3 regions of the Sporolactobacillus caesalpiniae genome follow, and region 2 is predicted to be linked to each of the others. Evidence: riboswitches for the same ligand, from Rfam matches in the RefSeq annotation. Region 2 holds a riboswitch; each other region holds the start of a gene.
What was found. A riboswitch is a leader RNA that binds a small molecule or an ion and turns the genes downstream of it on or off. The one in region 2 is predicted to bind S-adenosylmethionine.
Positions count from the first base shown of each region.

Region 1: another riboswitch for S-adenosylmethionine. It lies ahead of ABWW58_RS10055 (ABC transporter substrate-binding protein); the one in region 2 lies ahead of metE (5-methyltetrahydropteroyltriglutamate--homocysteine S-methyltransferase).
Region 3: another riboswitch for S-adenosylmethionine. It lies ahead of ABWW58_RS05770 (vitamin B12 independent methionine synthase); the one in region 2 lies ahead of metE (5-methyltetrahydropteroyltriglutamate--homocysteine S-methyltransferase).

Region 1 covers NZ_JBEVCB010000004.1:333,294-339,364, reverse strand. The annotation lists gene ABWW58_RS10065 (ATP-binding cassette domain-containing protein) at 1-920, opposite strand, end outside; gene ABWW58_RS10060 (ABC transporter ATP-binding protein) at 920-1,903, opposite strand; gene ABWW58_RS10055 (ABC transporter substrate-binding protein) at 1,930-3,549, opposite strand; SAM riboswitch class I at 3,667-3,767, opposite strand; gene ABWW58_RS10050 (Crp/Fnr family transcriptional regulator) at 4,297-4,962, opposite strand; gene larA (nickel-dependent lactate racemase) at 5,276-6,071, shown strand, end outside.
Region 2 covers NZ_JBEVCB010000001.1:80,527-86,597, forward strand. The annotation lists gene metE (5-methyltetrahydropteroyltriglutamate--homocysteine S-methyltransferase) at 227-2,533, opposite strand; SAM riboswitch class I at 2,629-2,743, opposite strand; gene ABWW58_RS00395 (putative bifunctional diguanylate cyclase/phosphodiesterase) at 2,932-4,788, shown strand; gene ABWW58_RS00400 (protoglobin domain-containing protein) at 4,882-6,071, shown strand, end outside.
Region 3 covers NZ_JBEVCB010000002.1:493,067-499,137, forward strand. The annotation lists gene ABWW58_RS05760 (aldo/keto reductase) at 1-545, opposite strand, end outside; gene ABWW58_RS05765 (transposase) at 733-2,163, opposite strand; SAM riboswitch class I at 2,386-2,493, shown strand; gene ABWW58_RS05770 (vitamin B12 independent methionine synthase) at 2,660-3,784, shown strand; gene ABWW58_RS05775 (LytR/AlgR family response regulator transcription factor) at 3,856-4,614, opposite strand; gene ABWW58_RS05780 (LytS/YhcK type 5TM receptor domain-containing protein) at 4,611-6,071, opposite strand, start outside.

The sequences.
Region 1 (6,071 bases), on a different contig from region 2:
CCTTTTCCCTTCAGAATGGAGGATTTCACATAATGACTCGTGTGCCGATCAATAAGCTTGAGTGGTGAATCATCATCTGCGTTCCAAAGCCCATGAGCGTTTGCTTCCGATTTCATCGATTTAACGAGAGGACTCGCGATTGGAATCGCATCTTTTAAGACTTTGGTATAGGGATGAACAGGATGACTGAACAGTTCGGCGGATTCAGCAATTTCAAGAATTCGCCCTTTATTCATCACGGCAATCCGATCACTTACGTAGCTAACGGCACTGAGCCCGTGACCAATAAAAAGCATTGATAGATTTAGTTCGTCTCTTATATCTTTAAGTAAATTTAAAATCTGGGCTTGAATGGAAACATCAAGCGCTGAAACGGGTTCATCACAGATTAAGAGCTCCGGTTTAAGCGATAGAGTGCGAGCGATGCCGATTCTCTGCCGCTGCCCTCCCGAAAATTCGTGCGGGTATTTATCTTTTGAATTTCTGGAAAGACCGACAAGGTTAAGTAGATGGTCAATATATGCATCGACTTCATGCTTTGGAACGATATGGTTCACCAAGATAGGTTTTGCTAGAATAGTAAAGACATTTTTCCTCGGATTTAAAGAAGAGTAAGCATCTTGAAAAATCATCTGTATCTTCACTCGGTTCGCTTTCTTTTCTTTAGGCGTGAACGTCGTCGTATCTTTGCCGTAAAACTGGATAATCCCTGATGTAGGCTTTTCCAATCCGACAATTTGCTTGCCTACGGTTGTCTTTCCGCTGCCTGACTCGCCGACAAGTCCCAATATTTCTCCTTTATTGATCTCGAAGGATACATCGCACGCGGCATGGACAACAGCTTTCGTAAAAAATGAGGCGGACTGAACCTTATAGATTTTATTGAGTTTAATGATTTTCAATACACTATCGTTACCCATCATTGTTCTCCATTCAGCAATTCTTCCGCATAGTGGCAACGTACATACGATCCCTGTATTTTTCTAAATGGTTGGACATTTTGCACACATGCCGGTCGTCTGAACGAACATCGATCAGCAAAACGACATCCTTTTATCTGGTAATATGTTTCTGGTACAACACCTTTTATTGGTTCAATTATCTTTGATTTTGAAAGCGCGACATCAGGAATCGACTGAAGAAGCGCTTTTGTATAGGGATGTTTCGGGTACAGGAAAATGTCGTTCACTTTTGCTTCTTCAATGATTTGTCCTGCGTACATCACTGCCACTCGATCCGCCATCTGGGCCACGACGCCCATATCATGAGTAATTAAGATCAGAGCCATATTTCTTTTTCTTTTTAATTGATCGAGAAGATTCATGATTCCAGCTTGAATGGTAACATCCAATGCCGTTGTCGGTTCGTCGGCGATCAGAACCTTAGGATTGCACGCCAGTGCGATGGCTATAAGCACGCGTTGCCTTTGTCCCCCAGACAATTCGTGAGGATACTTTTTTAAGATCAATCCATAATCAGAAAGACCTACTTGGTTCAGTAGGTCAATCACTCGTTCTTTTTTCTCTCTGCCGGAACATTTAAGATGGGCATCAATGATTTCTTCTATTTGGGTTCGGATAGTGAATACAGGATTGAGACTTGTCAACGCATCTTGAAAAATCATGCTGATCTGATTTCCACGGATCTTATCCAGCTTGTGATCCGTGAGACGCTGTAATTCCTGATTCTCAAATTTGATTGATCCGGAAGTAACCTTGCCGTTGTTTTTTAATAATCCTAAAACAGAAAGCATGGTGATACTTTTACCGGACCCTGATTCGCCGACCAGACACAACGTCTCGCCCTTATCTACATGCAAACTGACATCGTGAACAAGAGTCCGCTCTTCGGAATGAACGGTATAGGTGGTTTCCAGATGTTTGATTTCAAGCAAATGATCCATTGAAACTCATTCCTTTATTTACAAGCTTATTTTTTCCATTCCCATTTTTCAATCGTGTTGAAGGAACCGTAGATATGCGGTTGAGCATTTTTGAGATCCTTATTATAAGCGCCTAGCGAACGTAAAATATATGCTGAGTAAACAGGAACATCTTTTTGAACGATTTTATTAATGTTGCTGTACAGCGTTTTTGTTTCTTCTGTATTCTTCGCCGATTGAATCTTAGAAAGATTTGCTGCTAGTTGACTATTTTTATACTGCGGCCAGTCTCCATCACTGTTGACGATCCAATCAACATCCGGGTAAGGATCGATTGGGGATAGCGTATATTGAACGGCGAACAAATCGAATTGATGCTTTGAAGCTTTGGTCAGAAGGTTGGACAGATCTTGAGTCTGTACATTCACTTTTATACCAATTGTCTTCAGATTTGCTGCGATAATATCGGCTGCTTGGACAAAGGTGCTGTCACCAGAATTGACGAGAAAAGTCAATTCCTTCGATTTGTCCCAATGCGCTTCTTCAACGAGTTTTTTTGCCTTTTTCAAATTGAATGCGGCCGGTTTGATCGATGAGTCAAAATACGGGCTGTATGACGAAAGGAATCCATCAACGATCTCACCATTTCCATGCAGCAAACTCTTCACTATTTCTTCACGATTGGACGCCAGTTGAATTGCCCGTCTAATACGAACATCGGAAATCGTTTTAGTATTTATTGAAACGAGCTGATTGGTGAGCGGCTGCTCCAGTACTGTTTTTACGTTGCCTAATTTTTGAACGTTTTTATAATCTTCTTGTGGGAATACACCTAATGTTTGTTGCACAAAATCAATTTCACCGGATTTAAGTCCAGAGTACAACTGGCTTGATGGCACAATTTTTATGTTCAGATTTTTGATTTTCGGAGCGCCTCTCCAGTAGTCTTCATTTGCAGTATAGGAGATGTAATGATTGGAATCATATTTTGTTAGCCTGTAGGGACCACTGACGACAGTTGGTTTATTGAACCAGCTGTATTTGCCCAATTGATCAGGGCTGACATCTTGTAATACATGCTTTGGAATGGTAAATAGATAGCGCCCAATTGTATTGTCAAAGGTTGCGATCGACAGTGGGGCTTTTGTAACGAATACTACTGTTTTGCTGTCTATCTTTTTCACGCCGGCAATGCTTTTTGCTCCATCCGGAGAGTTTCCGCTATCGTTAAATCCTTTTAGCACGGCATAACCGCCTATATTTACATTTCCAACCTTAGGATTGGTTAATCTCAGCACCGAGAAGATCACGTCATCTGCCGTAATTGCTTTGCCGTCCGACCATTTTGCTTTTTTATTAATTTTGACGGTAAAGGTCCGATTGTCTTTTGTTGTCACGCTGTCCGCTAACTGACCGACAACATTCAGTTTGCTGTCAAGCTCAATTAATGGCAGAAAATTGAGCCCGATGGCATATTTCCCTAGTTCAGTTAGATCCACGAGCAACGGATTGATCGTGGACAAGGAATCCGTTGCACCGATTGTGACTGTGTTTTTATTGACTTTAGTACTGCTGCTTTTTTTGTCGGACGCACTTCCGCATCCCGAAAGCGTCAAAATAATTAATAGAAAAGATAAAGCTAGAATCATTCCTTTTTTTAAATTCATGGATACTCCCCCTCGTCTCTGTAATGAAATAAACGAACTAGCCTAGGCGTTCAATTTTTAACGTATAGAAACAGCCGCTTTTCACAGAATCAGAAAAGCAGCTGTTTTCGCTGTCTCTTCTTATCTGCCAGAATTTAATCTGCAGGAATTGACACCATGCACAGTGTGCTGGTTGTCGGGTTTCATTGGGCCAGTCCCTCCACCACTCTTGATAAGACCTTTAGTGTTCAATTTTAATAAAGGTGATGTAAAACGTTCTTACAACACATTCCCAGACGCGTTCCGGGAGTTCGTTACGATGATCATTAGATATAATTCATACTAATCCTATGTCAATTAAATTTTATCGAATTACTTGGTTTAAAAAGTGTAAGTGACATAAAATTGTAATATTTTCTTTGTTTGAGTATTCAATTGGTGAGTACGGAACAACCTGAACTGAATAAGTTGAGGCGTTTTTTTGGTAAGTGAATTAGGAAGGGATCGGAAATCGAGTTGTTTCAAGGGCAAGAAAGCGGGTGTCCCCAAAGTCCGTTTTTGACTTTGAGACACCATACATAAATTATGAATCAAGAGCACAGGTGTGAGACTCATACACGGGATCAGCGAATCAAGGGAGACCCCGCAGTTCATGGGTATTAAGCGAGGAGATTTCCGGGTCGGCCGTGGAAAGCGAGCAACCGGAGCGCAGTATAAGAGTTGTTATACAGACAGCCTCTGTTCCATATAGGATGTGTATCGTTCATTTTAGTTAGCAATGTGATCCAAAAGATAACTTATATCTGTGATGATCAGTTTTCGATTCTTGACCATCAGCGCGCCGTCACGTTTTAACTCACCAAGCATTCGATTGACGCTGCTGCGCGCACTGATACCGCAGAAGCCGGCGATGTCATCATTTGTTAACATGAAATCAATCAAAATCCCCTCACGCACTTTGCGCCCGAATAAATCAATCAGACTGTAAATAAAGGCGCAAACCGCGCCTTTTTTTCCATTCATGATCATTCGCTGGGAACGGAAAATATTCTCCGATAATTTCTTACGATAATAGCTTTTGATATAGTTCTGCAGCTCCGGTGTCGCATTGACATATTTCCAAAAGGTGACGCGATCCACTTGATAGAAAGTCGCTTCGTTGGATTCCACACGTACATTGAATGGCTGTTCCGTAAACTTGGAAACCTCATCTCGAAGCAACGAGATAACATCCGGTTTTACGATATAAGAGAGATTAAATTCGCGTCCATCTTGAAGAATAATGCTGTTTTTTATAATGCCCTTCTTGAGAACATACGTATACCGTTCTTCAAGGCCGTGATAAGTCAGATAGGTGTGTCTACTTTTGTTAATTGTCGGTACATTGTGTGCGTCCAGAAAATTAATTAAATATTCGATTTCACTTAATACCATGGATTTTTCCTTCCCATCACAATCATTCAAGTTGAAAAACAGAGATACAATTGTTACATTTAACTCTATTTTAACGGTTTTTCACCTAATGTTTGTCACAAATAAAGTGAACATTTGTTAACTTTTTTTGATGATTGCATACGGAACGGACAGCCTTTTTGTTTTGATTTATAACAGATGGTGCACGTAGAAAAGGTTGTGTGACCTGGTGATGCGCATGTCACGTGTCACTTTTTCTCATACTAAGGATCACGAATCTTTGATACTTGCTTCTTTGTAACGCAAAAAGATCTGAAAAGAGGGCTGTTATTTTATGGTTAGCATTGAACTTCCTTATGACAAAACAACAATCGAGGCTAATCTGCCCGATCACAATTATGCAGGCAAATTAGTATCCCAAGCAGCAACTTACCACACAGATCGATCGGAAAACGAGATCGTCGAGGATTCGCTTAATCATCCAATTGGATCTGCGTCTTTGGAAGAACTGGCCAAAGGCAAGAAAAATATCGTGATTATCAGCTCGGATCACACGCGTCCGGTTCCGTCGCACATTATTACACCGATCCTTTTGCGACGGTTACGTGAAGCGTCTCCAGATGCGCGCATCCGTATTCTTGTTGCGACTGGCTTCCACCGTCCGTCCACTCGCGCTGAACTTGTTAACAAATATGGACAAAAAATTGTCGATGAAGAAGAAATCGTGATGCATATCTCGACCGATGACGCGGCGATGGTTAAAATCGGCCAGTTGCCGTCCGGAGGTGACTGCATCATCAATCGAATCGCCGCCGAAGCCGATTTGCTGCTTTCGGAAGGATTTATTGAATCGCATTTTTTCGCCGGATTTTCCGGAGGACGCAAATCCGTGCTTCCAGGTGTTGCTTCCTACAAAACGATTATGGCCAATCACTCCGGTCCGTTTATTGATTCAGACAAGGCGCGTACCGGAAATCTGAATCACAATCCGATTCACAAGGACATGGTCTACGCGGCACGCACAGCAAATTTAGCATTTATCGTGAACGTTGTTCTTGATGAAGATAAAAAAATTATCGGGTCATTCGCTGGAGATATGGAAGAGGCACATCGAGAGGGCTGCAAATTTC
Region 2 (6,071 bases):
CTCTGAACGCTGATATTTTTGCCTGAGCGCTGACACTTTGCTCTGAACGGGGATATTTTTCTTTGAACTCCGATAATTTCGCCTGGACAATGCAAAATTGTCCGTCTCTTTTTATCAGGTATTGTTTTGTTGCGCAGTTCGTATTTACTGTGCGCTACAGTTTAAAAAGCATACCAAAAAAAGAACCGCGACAATGATCGCGGCTCTGCTTCTTATTTAATAGTACTTATTTTCCAACGTGGTTACTAAGTTCTTCACGCACTTCGTAAGCGGCTTCGACCATGTTCTTGAGTGCTGGAATGGTCTCTTCCGGGCGTCGTGTCTTAAGACCGCAGTCCGGATTGATCCAGACAACCTTTGGATCAAGAACTTTCAACGCGCGTTCGGCATAAGATTTCATTTCTTCGACACTTGGGATGCGTGGACTGTGGATGTCATACACGCCAAGTCCGATGCCTTTTTTATAGTCAAAATCCTCAAATGTGGCGATGATTTCACCATGGCTGCGGGCGGCCTCGATCGAAATGACATCGGTATCCAGTGCATCAATAGTATCGATGATTTCATCGAACTCAGAATAACACATATGGGTATGAATTTGTGTGTCGTTGTTGACGAATGTGGTCGCGAGACGGAACGAATAAACAGAATCATGGAGGTAGCCGGCTTTCTTTGCTTCCTTCAATGGCAAACCTTCACGAAGCGCAGGCTCGTCGACTTGGATCATGCGAATATCCGCCTCTTCAAGTGCGTGCACTTCTTTTTTCAATGCGAGCGCAATTTGATTGAAGACTTCCGCTTGGCTTATGTCATCGCGAACAAACGACCAGTTGTAGATTGTAACCGGTCCGGTGAGCATACCTTTTACCGGCTTTTTCGTCAGCGATTGTGCATAGGCGCTTTCTTTGACAGTCATCGGTGCGATCCATGATACATCACCGAAGATCAGTGGTGGCTTCACGCAACGCGAGCCGTAAGACTGAACCCAGCCAAAACGGGTAAAGGCGAAGCCTGCGAGCTTTTCACCAAAATATTCAACCATGTCGTTTCGTTCAAATTCGCCATGCACGAGTACATCGATGCCGAGATCTTCCTGAATTTGAATCCATTTTGCTGTCTCGTCGTTAATGAACTGTTCGTATTTAGCGTCGGACCATTCGCCCTTTCTCCAATTACGTCGTGCTTGGCGAACTTCCTTTGTCTGCGGAAAGCTTCCAATCGTTGTCGTCGGCAGTGGCGGCAGATTGAACGCGTCGGCCTGAATTTGCTGGCGCAGCTTGTATGAGCCCGGACGTGTCGGCAGTTCATCGCCTAATTGGTCGATTTCTTTTTGAACCGCTTGGTTATTGCGGTGCGCCGATTGCTGTAGCGCTTGAAGGTCTGCGCTGCTCTTCTGAACAGCGTCAGCGATTGCGGCTTCGCCTTCGCTTAGTCCCTTAGCAAGCGTAACGACTTCGTTCAGTTTCTCATCTGCGAAGGAAAGTGCGTTCAGTAAGACCGAATCCAGATCGTTTTCATTGGATACCGTTACCGGCACATGCAGCAGACTTGATGACGGAGTGACCCAAAGTTTTCCGTGATCCTTAACCGCTGAAAGCAAGGTTTGAAGTTCGGCAAGTGTTGCAGCTAAATCAGTCTTCCAGATATTGCGGCCGTCAACAACTCCAGCGGCAAGTACTTTGTCTTCCGGAAAGCCGTATGCTTTAATCGCGGCCAGATTCGCTTCTTTGCCGTAAATAAAATCAAGTCCGATTCCATCTACAGGCAATTGCACAACTTCTTTGTAGTCGTCAATCGCTTCGAAGTAGGTTTGAAGCAGAAGTTTTAATTCAGGAACGCTTTCTTTAATAAATTTGTAAGCGCGGTTGAATGCAGCAAGATCTTCTTCGCTTTGTTCTCTAACAAGAATCGGTTCATCAATCTGTACCCATTCCGCGCCGGCCGCTTGCAGCTCGCCTAGTACTTGGGCGTATAGAGGAAGCAGTGCGTCAAGCAGTGTGGTAAAGTGATCGTCATCATAACCTTTTGAGAGTTTCAATAATGTGATTGGTCCTACAATAACGGGCTTTGTAATAATACCCAGTTCTGTTTTCGCTTCGTTGAACAGATCAAGAAGGCGGTTCCTAGTGAGATAAGGCTTCGTATCATTAGTGATTTCCGGAACGATATAGTGATAGTTTGTGTTAAACCATTTTGTCATTTCCGATGCTTCTGCATCTTTGTTGCCTCGGGCGATCGAAAAATAGGTTTCGAGGGATACTTCTTTTTCGTCTGATTTAAATCGATCAGGGATTAAACCAAAAAGAACGGCGGTATCAAGAACATGGTCATAGAGACTGAAGTCGCCAACTGGAATCAGGTCGACACCAATGTCCTTTTGTTTTTTTAGATAACTTAATCGCAATGTTTTTACCGTATCTAGAAAAGTTTCTTTTGAAATTTTTCCTGCCCAAAATTGTTCAAGTGCCTTTTTCCATTCTCTTTTCTCACCAATTCTCGGGTATCCAAGATTCGCGCTTAATACGTTACTCATGATCATCCTCCTGTGTTCTGCAATCCTATTTTTTTGAGGGGACAAACAAAAAGCCTCTCTAGTTTAATAGAGAGGCTTGACATATCATCCGCACCCTCTTATCTTTCAAGATCTCTAAAACAGAAATCTTGCTGGAATTAGCACCTTTTCATAAATCTGAAAGGTTGCCGGGCTTCATAGGGCCAGTCCCTCCGCCGCTCGCAATAAGAGATTAATTAAGTTAATTTGAATACTAACATGGAATGGACCGTTCGTCAATGTTTTGTTTTTTGCTAAAAATTTTTTTGAATCAATCATGAACCTGTTCACTTTTGTTCCTCTTGTGACGATAAAAAGAATGTATTAGTCTCTCAATTACGAAATTAAGGCAGCAAAGAAATGATGAGGGTGAACACAAGATGGGGGAACAGTTAAATCGAGAAAAATGGCTCGCGGAAGTGAAGAAGCAAGCGGTAGATTTATCAATTAGCGACCATTTGGTTAAACAGCGGATTAGCCTGACGCAAATCCACATGTTGGATTTACAATTGGTAAGATGGATGCGCCCGTTTATGTTACACGACTTCGCCCATGTTGCTCAGCAGATGAGTCAATCTGTTTCCGATTTATTCAATATACAAAGTATGGTTCTGTCTGAGAAGACAAAAGAAGATCTGACACTCATGTACGTAACGCAAGCTCGGAGTGTTTTCAGTGGAATCATCGATCAGCACTTTCTGACGATATGCAGGGACCAGGCGGCTTTTTTCTTTGATCATCATCTAAACTTGACCAATCAAGCCGCGCTTAACCATCTGTATCAGCGCAGACTTATGGATGGGATCATCAAAGCTGTCAATTACAGCGAACAAGCACTGACGATTTCCGATGCGTTAGGCAAAGTGCTTAATCTGAACTATCAATTGGTCATGGACAGCTATCAGCAGATGAAGAAAGCGTACGAGATCCAAAAAGCGGAGGAAATACGTTTTAAGGCTTTTCATGATGTACTTACAGGGTTACCTAATAATTTGGTTGCTGAAGAGACAATTGTTGACTTAATCAAGACTTGTCAAATAAGCAAGCAATCGTTTTCACTTTTGAAAATCAATATTGACCGGTTGAAAATAATAAATGAAATATTCGGAAGAAGTATCGGAAATGAGTTACTGATTTCTCTGTCCGGAAGGGTTAATCAGACGCTTAATGGAATGAACGCGGAATTATTTCGAATCAGCAGCGACGAGTTTATGATTATCTGCAAAAGTTGTTTGAACAAACGCGGATTAATTCATATAGCTGAAAAACTTGTGCACACCACTGAGAAACCGCACACTATTGAAGGAAAAGAAATCTATGCAACATTCAGCATCGGCATCTCCGAATATCCTTATGACGGTACCTCCAGTGTGCAGATTTTGGCGAGCGCTGAGGCGGCGTTGAGGGAAGCTAAGAAAAGCAACAAAGAAAGCTATTTCTTTTATAACAATGAGCTTCATCAACAGCTTATAATGAAAGTAAGCACTGAGAACGAATTGCAAACCGCTTTATACAACCATCAATTTGTCTTGTTTTATCAGCCGCAAGTCAACGCGTGCAACGGGACATTGATCGGCGTTGAGGCTCTGATCCGCTGGAAACATCCAAAGCGCGGCATCGTCCCTCCAAGCGGCTTCATTTCTGTCGCTGAAGAGACGGGCATGATTCGTGAAATCGGCTGGTGGGTGCTTAAAGAGGCATGTCAACGGATGAAGAGCTGGCAGGATCGAGGTGCTCCACGAGTTCCTGTTTCAGTAAACCTCTCTTTTAATCAATTTCATGACGATTCATTAGTGAAACGGGTGTGCCATGCATTGGAAGTGAGCGGACTATGTCCTGAATATCTGGAACTAGAGATCACTGAATCAACCATGGCGGAGGACTTGGAGCGCTCAATTAAGATTCTGAACGAGATCCGAGCACTTGGCGTTGGTGTCAGTCTCGACGATTTCGGAACGGGATACAGCTCACTCAGTTACTTGAAGAGTTTACCGATCAATCAATTAAAAATTGACCGATCATTTGTTTTGGATATTGCCAAAAGCAATCGAGATCAAGCGATTGTGACTGCAATTGTGTCCATGGCCGAACAATTATGGATCGACGTGATTGTGGAGGGTATTGAGACAAAGGAACAACTGCTCGCAATCGAATCATGCAGATGCCGAGCCATTCAAGGCTATTATTATAGTCGACCGCTTGCAGAAGAAGATTTTTCTGAAAAATATTTAGCATAAACAATGGGATAAACAGTGAACCATCACCATTGACGGAAAAGAATTGGTTATAGAATGTTTGATCTGTGACTATTTTGGATGGGAGTGTTTGGCGTGCAGTTACTAAACCGAAAAGAAAAGGTTACATCATGGTTGGAGAAGGCGAAATCAGAAGAAGTGTTAATTGATACTCTGGACTCGAAAGTGCTTGAGAAGATCGAGATGCTTGACATTAAAGAATTCGATCTTCAAATCATGAAAGTGATGCGGCCGTTCGTAGAGAAAGATATAGAACGAATGGCAAATGAATTTTATAGCAGTTTCTATAAAATTGAACCGCTTAAGAAAATTATTGATAAATATAGTACGATTGAAAAATTGAGCAAGACATTGGCGGTCCATGTGTTAGACTTGTTTTCCGGAGTGATCGATGAAGCGTTTATCAAACGTAGATTTCAGGTCGGTATTATGCATTATCGGATTGCGCTGACTCCTCCTTATTACATGGGCACATTCCAGAACCTGCTCTCGAATTTGATCAGCATTGTCTTGGAAAACGTTGCGGACAAGAACGAGGCGGATCGCGTGATTCGTTCGATCAACAAGATGATCAGCTTTGAACAGCAAGTTGTTCTTGAGGCTTATGACGAAGAATACGAGAAGACGTTAAAAAGAGAGTATGAAATTGGACGAGAGGACTTGCGCACGGCTATTCTACACGTGAGCAGTCAGTTGACGCAGCTCTCTGAGCATAGTGAGGAAGCGGTTCGCAGTCTCCTTGATCAATTTAAAATTGTGCGTGAAAACTCTCAGAAACGAGACACAGTATCTCGAAACGCGAAACAACATGCTTCAGAAGGTCAAAAGCAGTTGGAACAGCTTTTTGTTCAGGTCATGGCTGCAAGCCAGTCTGTAAAGGAAATGGGTAAAATGGTTGGCGAACTGGAAACGTCGTCACAACAAATCGGACAAGTAACTTTATTAGTCAAAGAAATTTCCGAACAGACCCATATTTTGGCGATCAATTCTGCCATTGAAGCGGCAAGAGCGGGAGAATATGGAAAAGGATTCACTGTCGTCGCTCAAGAAATTCAGAAACTGGCTGAAGAAACCAATAAAGCGATGGTTCAAATTTCCGAACTCATTCATAAATCAACAACCGTCACGGGTGATGTGGTTATTTCTCTTGATAAGACTACGTCGATTATTCAGAAGAGTATGCAGGAATCGAAGCATACGGGAGAGAAATTCGAAAGTATTATCGAATCTGCAGATCAAAGCAGCAACCTTTCATCTGTCACGGA
Region 3 (6,071 bases), on a different contig from region 2:
AGCAGATTGTATTGATTCTCCACCAAGTCGACATAACCATCCGCGTCTGCCTCTTTCACCAGATCCAAACTAAAATTAGATACGCCGATTGCACGAAGCTTTCCCGCTTCTCTAAGCCGTTGCAGCGCGCCGACTGCTTCAGCTTTCGGTGTGTCCTGATCGGGAAAATGAATATAAAAGATGTCTAAATAATCGGTATGCAGACGTTGCAGGCTTTCGTCCACAGATTTAGTCAAGAAATCCGGGGTATTGTTCAACGTCACCTTTCCATCGGCAGTCACCTGTTGTGCACCCTTCGTCGCCAAAACCACTTTGTGACGATCATTCTTTTGCAGCACTTCACCGATCAGCTCTTCAGAATGGCCGAGGCCGTACATAAATGCTGTATCAATCATTTCAACGTCATGATCTATCGCCGTCTGGACAACCTTTTTTCCGGTTTCATCATCCAAATTCGGAAACAAATTGTACCCGCCGATCTTGTTGGTTCCAAGGCCAAGAGGATTAACGTTTAATTCTGTTCGTCCGATTTGAATCTTTTCCATCAAATCACCAGCTTCACTAAAGATTACTTTTATCATAAAAAAGAAGTGATAACGTTGTCAAAAGGTATGCCTGTCAGCCAAAGAATGAATAAAGACCGCCTTTCCTTTTTTATTCCATATTAGAATTCCATAATTAAGTAGTTTTCACTGATACCTTAATAACTGGGCAGTCAAAAGTTCTAGGCTCTTAAGAAATCATTAATTCGTCCTGTAACTCAGGTGTTTCCTGCTTTTCTCGAATTATTTGCGTTATGGCTAAATGCTGATTTCGGGCAAACCGTTGAAAAATCGTCTGACGTAAATGAGCCATAATGGTTGCTTCTGAAGCTGCTCCCTTGGATGGGGTTCGTAAAAAGCGAAAAAGATTCTTTTGTCTCTTCGTGTCATGACGCAACGCAATCATCTGAAGCAAGCCCATCGCGATGCAGTGGCACATCATGGATCCTTCAATCGCTTTGACCGTTTGAACAATCCGTTTTTGTGCGCGGTCTTCGGTTATGTGATCCAGCGGATCGGGTTCATCCGATTTGCGATAACGGTTCAGTTTGGGCATCGAACGGCTCCAAAAATGATAGGCAAAAGCACCGAGTGACTGTTTCATCGCTCGAAAAGTAGTTTCGGTGGTAAAACGCCAGGCATAAAGCCGGATGATGGCCTCCGGTTCTAAGGATTGATCCGTGCTGGCAAGAATCGAACGGCGTCCACCCATCACAACGAGCACAAAACGCAGTTCTTGATACAGTCCTTGCCCCCAAAGCAGATCAAGGCAGAGATAAGAGACCGTCTCTTTTTTCCCATAAAGAGACAGACGGGTCGTTTGAAACTGGTTCTCCTGCGTTTCAAACAGTGTGCTTACATGCACTTTGGTTCCTTTTTTCCGTGGACGTCCCCGTCCGCCCGTTTGAACGGGGTGTTCATAAGCCACGCAGGAGGTTTTTGCTTTCGTCACCAGATCCAGTTGCGTGCTTCCTTCCTGATTCCGTTGATTCAACCGACGAAGTGCAGGTACAGACAAGAAATAACGGTCAAGTAGAAACAACGCACGTCCCAGCACCCGAGCGGCTGAAAATCCTTGATCAATCATTTGCACCACGTGGGAGTCTTGATTTTCATCGCACGTTTCCCATTGACGAATCGTCTGGACACCATCATGAAGGCGAAGAAAAAGAGGTAGGCAGAACAACTTTCCAGCGTTTCCGATCAGGATGCCCACAGAACCCCAGAGATGTCCAAAGATGAAGGCGGACTTGGATACATCCTCGGACTCTTGAAACAATTTCTTCACAGCGGGCATGTAGCGGGCTTCTTTCGCCTGTTTGACGCCATCGCCAACGAGAACCACGGCGCCCGCTTCATGCTTGAGCGGCGCAAACTTGAGCACCACGCGCAGCCACTGTTGCCGTAGTTCGCTCAAAGACCATGCGGAAGAACGAAAGAAATGAATCATGGACTCATAACCCTTCGGGTTTAGGGACAAGTCACGAATCACCGAAGTGATTCCGAGACAGTCAGAACGTATCATCAAACCGATAATGATCACAACAAACCATTGAAACGTAGCGAATCTATGGAAACAAGAACGGAAGAACAGAAGTACAGAATCAATAAATTTTAACATGGCACTAGTCAATCGCGAAGGAACACGATAGAATAAGAACTACGATAACCCTTGGCGATTTTATCCTCTCTTTTGTCGTAGAAATAGAGGATACCATAAAATCCCATTTAAGGGTTATCCTTTTGTTTATTCACACAGAACTTTTCACTCTCCAGTTAATAAATACTTGAAAAAAATATCGTTTTGTCGTAAACTACAAATCAATCAAATAATTAACTACAATTCTTATCTAGAGAAGTCGAGGGACTGGCCCGATGACGCTTCAGCAACCGTCGTTTCACGACAAGGTGCTAATCCCAGCTGACACAATCATGTGCGGAGGGATAAGAAGAGACTCGAACATGCAGCCTTCTTCTTCCTGAAGAGGGCTTTTTTCATTAAAACGGATTGAGTCACGCACAAATCTGCCGCGGCCATCTAAAATCTAGTGAGCAGATCCATGACGGCAAAAGCCGGCGGTTGCACGAGAAGAAATAGAGTTGAGGAGGAAACAGAAATGACAGTAACCCTAGTAAAAAAAGCGCCATTCAGATCTGATCAAGTAGGAAGTCTCTTACGCCCGGCTGAATTGAAAAGAGCTCGTGAACAGTTTGACGCCGGTGAGATCGACAAAGCAGCTCTGAATCAAGTTGAAGACGAAGAGATAAAGAAAATTGTTGAGAAGCAAATCAAGTCGGGATTAAAGGCTGTGACTGACGGAGAATTTCGTCGAAGCTGGTGGCATTTGGACTTTCTTGCCGAACTAAACGGTGTTGAATCTTATTCACAAAATGAAAGTTACAAATTTAAAGGTGCAAAGACCCGTGATACGAATGTACGATTCATTGACAAGGTATCTTATAATCCTGATCATTCATTTTTCGATGCTTTTAAATTCATGCAGAGCATCGTTCCGGAAGGCATTCTTGTAAAACAGACAATCCCTAGCCCTACCCTTTATTTCCGTGATCATCGCAGCGATCAAGCGGTTAACTTTTATCCGACTCGTGAAGACTTCTTGGATGATTTGGCAGCTGCGTATCACAAAACCATCCGGCATTTCTATGATCTAGGCTGTCGCTACCTTCAACTCGACGACACGACCTGGGCGTTCCTGATCAACCAGATTATTTTCACTAAATCGGTAGAAGAAAAGGAACGCTATGAGCAACTCGCAAAGGACAGCGTGACGGTCATTAACCAAGCATTAAACGGTCTCCCTGAAGATTTGACGATAACGACACATATTTGCCGTGGGAATTTCCAATCCACGTTCCTATTTTCCGGCGGTTACGGACCGGTAGCAAAATACCTTGCCCAGCTTAATCTCGATGGCTATTTTCTGGAATATGACAATGAACGATCCGGCGATTTTGCTCCGCTCGGTGAAATTTTCACAGAGGGCTCAGACAAAAAAGTTGTCTTAGGACTTGTGACGTCTAAATTTCCAGAACTTGAATCTGAAGACGCATTGCAAAAAAGAATCGAAGAAGCAGCAAACTATGTTCCATTGAAGAACCTTTGCCTGTCAACCCAATGCGGATTCGCTTCAACTGAAGAAGGCAATAAACTTACCGAAGCACAGCAGTGGGCAAAACTAGGGTTAGTGGTTGATGTTGCGAAAAAAGTTTGGAAGGATTAAAGGCCTCCTCTCTTAAAAAGGAAAAGCTCAGCCGTATAGGGACTGAGCTTTTCCTTTTTAATTTTTCAAATTCACCCCAAATGCATCCGCTCTTTAAATTCCTTAATGTTGCTTCTGCTGACGGGAATTTCTGCCTTAAGATCATGCAGACGGACAACATAGGTTTGATTAAACCACGGAACAATCTCTCGAATTTTAGACAGATTGACCGTGTACGAACGATGACAGCGAAAGAAAAGTTTTTGCGGCAGCATCGCTTGAAACTCAGACAGGCTCATTGGCATCGTATACTTTGCATCGTTAGTATAGACGAGCGTCACCTTCTCGCTGGCTTCTGCATAGTAAATGTCGTCAACTTTTTTAACAATAATTTTTTCGTTATTTCGTAGATTGATGCGTTGCGTCCTGCTTGTGGTGTCATTATGAACGTCAGTCGTTTCATCAGATCGTTCCGCAATTCCGTGATCACGTAAAAAGGTCGCCTCAAGCTTTGCGAGCATCGGCGCGATCCGCTTTTCATCATAGGGTTTTAAAATATAATCGAAAGCCTCCAGTTCAAATGCTTTTGCCGCATGCTCCTTATAAGCCGTAGTAAAAATAATATACGGCTTCCGCTTGAACTTGCTGATGTTGCTAGCCAGAAGGATACCGTCAAGCGATGGAATATTGATATCTAGAAAAATAGCATCGATCTCATTCTCTTGTAAAAATTTCAACACATCAAGGCCATCCTCGAAGCAGTTTGTAATCTCAATTGAGCTATAGGTGTGAATTAAGAATTCAAGTTCCTCACGTGCCAACTGTTCATCTTCAACGATAATTGCTTTCATTGGACCACCTTCTTAATGTCGAAGTAAACGTCGGTCCCAGGCGATAAATGACGGATGATCAACCCGTTCCCATAGATTAATTTTACGCGTTGATGCACATTTAGCAATCCGATTTTTTTTGCAGGCATTTGGTTTGTATACAAGCGATCAATCGTTGCCTGATCAATGCCCGGCCCATTATCCCTTACATGAATGCGAACACAATGGCTCAATGCCTCGACGCTTATTGTGACCTTGCCCTGCCCGCCTGCTTTCAGCGCGCCATGCTTGATCGCATTTTCAACGAGCGGCTGCACCAGAAGGCTGGGAATTTTTAAATCAACCGGATCCAGATCATAGTCCACTTCCAACCGGTGACCAAATCTCGCAAGCTCAATTTCGACATAGTCCTTTACTTGCTGAATGGCTTCATCCATATCGATCAGTTCATCCGTTCGCTCAATATTCGACCGCATATATCCGGATAAATGGATAATCAGTTCACGCGCCTTCCCCGGATCTCTGCGCGTAAGAGAGGCAATCGTGTTCAGTGCGTTAAAGAGAAAATGCGGATTGATCTTTGACTGAAGTGCCCGCAGCTCCGCCTTGCTCGCCGCTTCCTTTATTTGTTCCATTCGGGAGATTTCCAATAAGGTAGAAATCATCTGTGACAGCCCGATCGCCAGCGTCTGCTGGGAGTAGGTCATTTTCGTCGCTTTGCGGTAGTAGGTTTTGAGCGTTCCTGTAACTTCATCCTTTTCCTTTAACGGAATAATGAGTACCGATTGAATTTGCGGCAGATGATGCTCCGATGAATGGTTAGAGAACGTAATATTGCCTTGGCTGATCACCTTTTTCGTCAAATCGCTAACGATATTTTTGCCGACTGTGTAGCGTTCCTCACCAAAACCAACGTATGCGAGAACGGTCTCTTTATCCGTCATCGCCACAGCATCCGCATGAATTTCTTCTCTAATGATGCTGCAGATTTTTGCCAGGGAATCCTTATTAACCGAACGAAAATAAGGAAGTGTTTTATTGGCGATATCCAGAGAAAGCTTCGCCTGCATCGCTGCGATTTTTTCCTTTTCTCCTTCGACACTCATGACAAGCAGGACGATAAAACCGATGTTGACCTCGCCTAAAATCATGGGCAGGGCAATTTGCGAAACAATACTCCAGCCGAGTTGAAACGAATCGGCCATCAAAAGGATGAGCACCATTGTTAACAGTTCGCAGAACATCCCGCCGGCAATTCCGTATATCCAGCGCTGCGATTTTTTTACCTTTTTATGAATCCATACCGAAACCACTCCGGCAAATGAGCTTGTAATAAAACACGGGAGTGCCGAAACGCCTCCGATATCAATCAGATAGCGATGTGTACCGGAAACGATACCGGTAATCATGCCAACCGCCGGACCAAATAAAATTCCGCTCGATACAATCGTTGCGATACGGACATTCACAAGTGATCC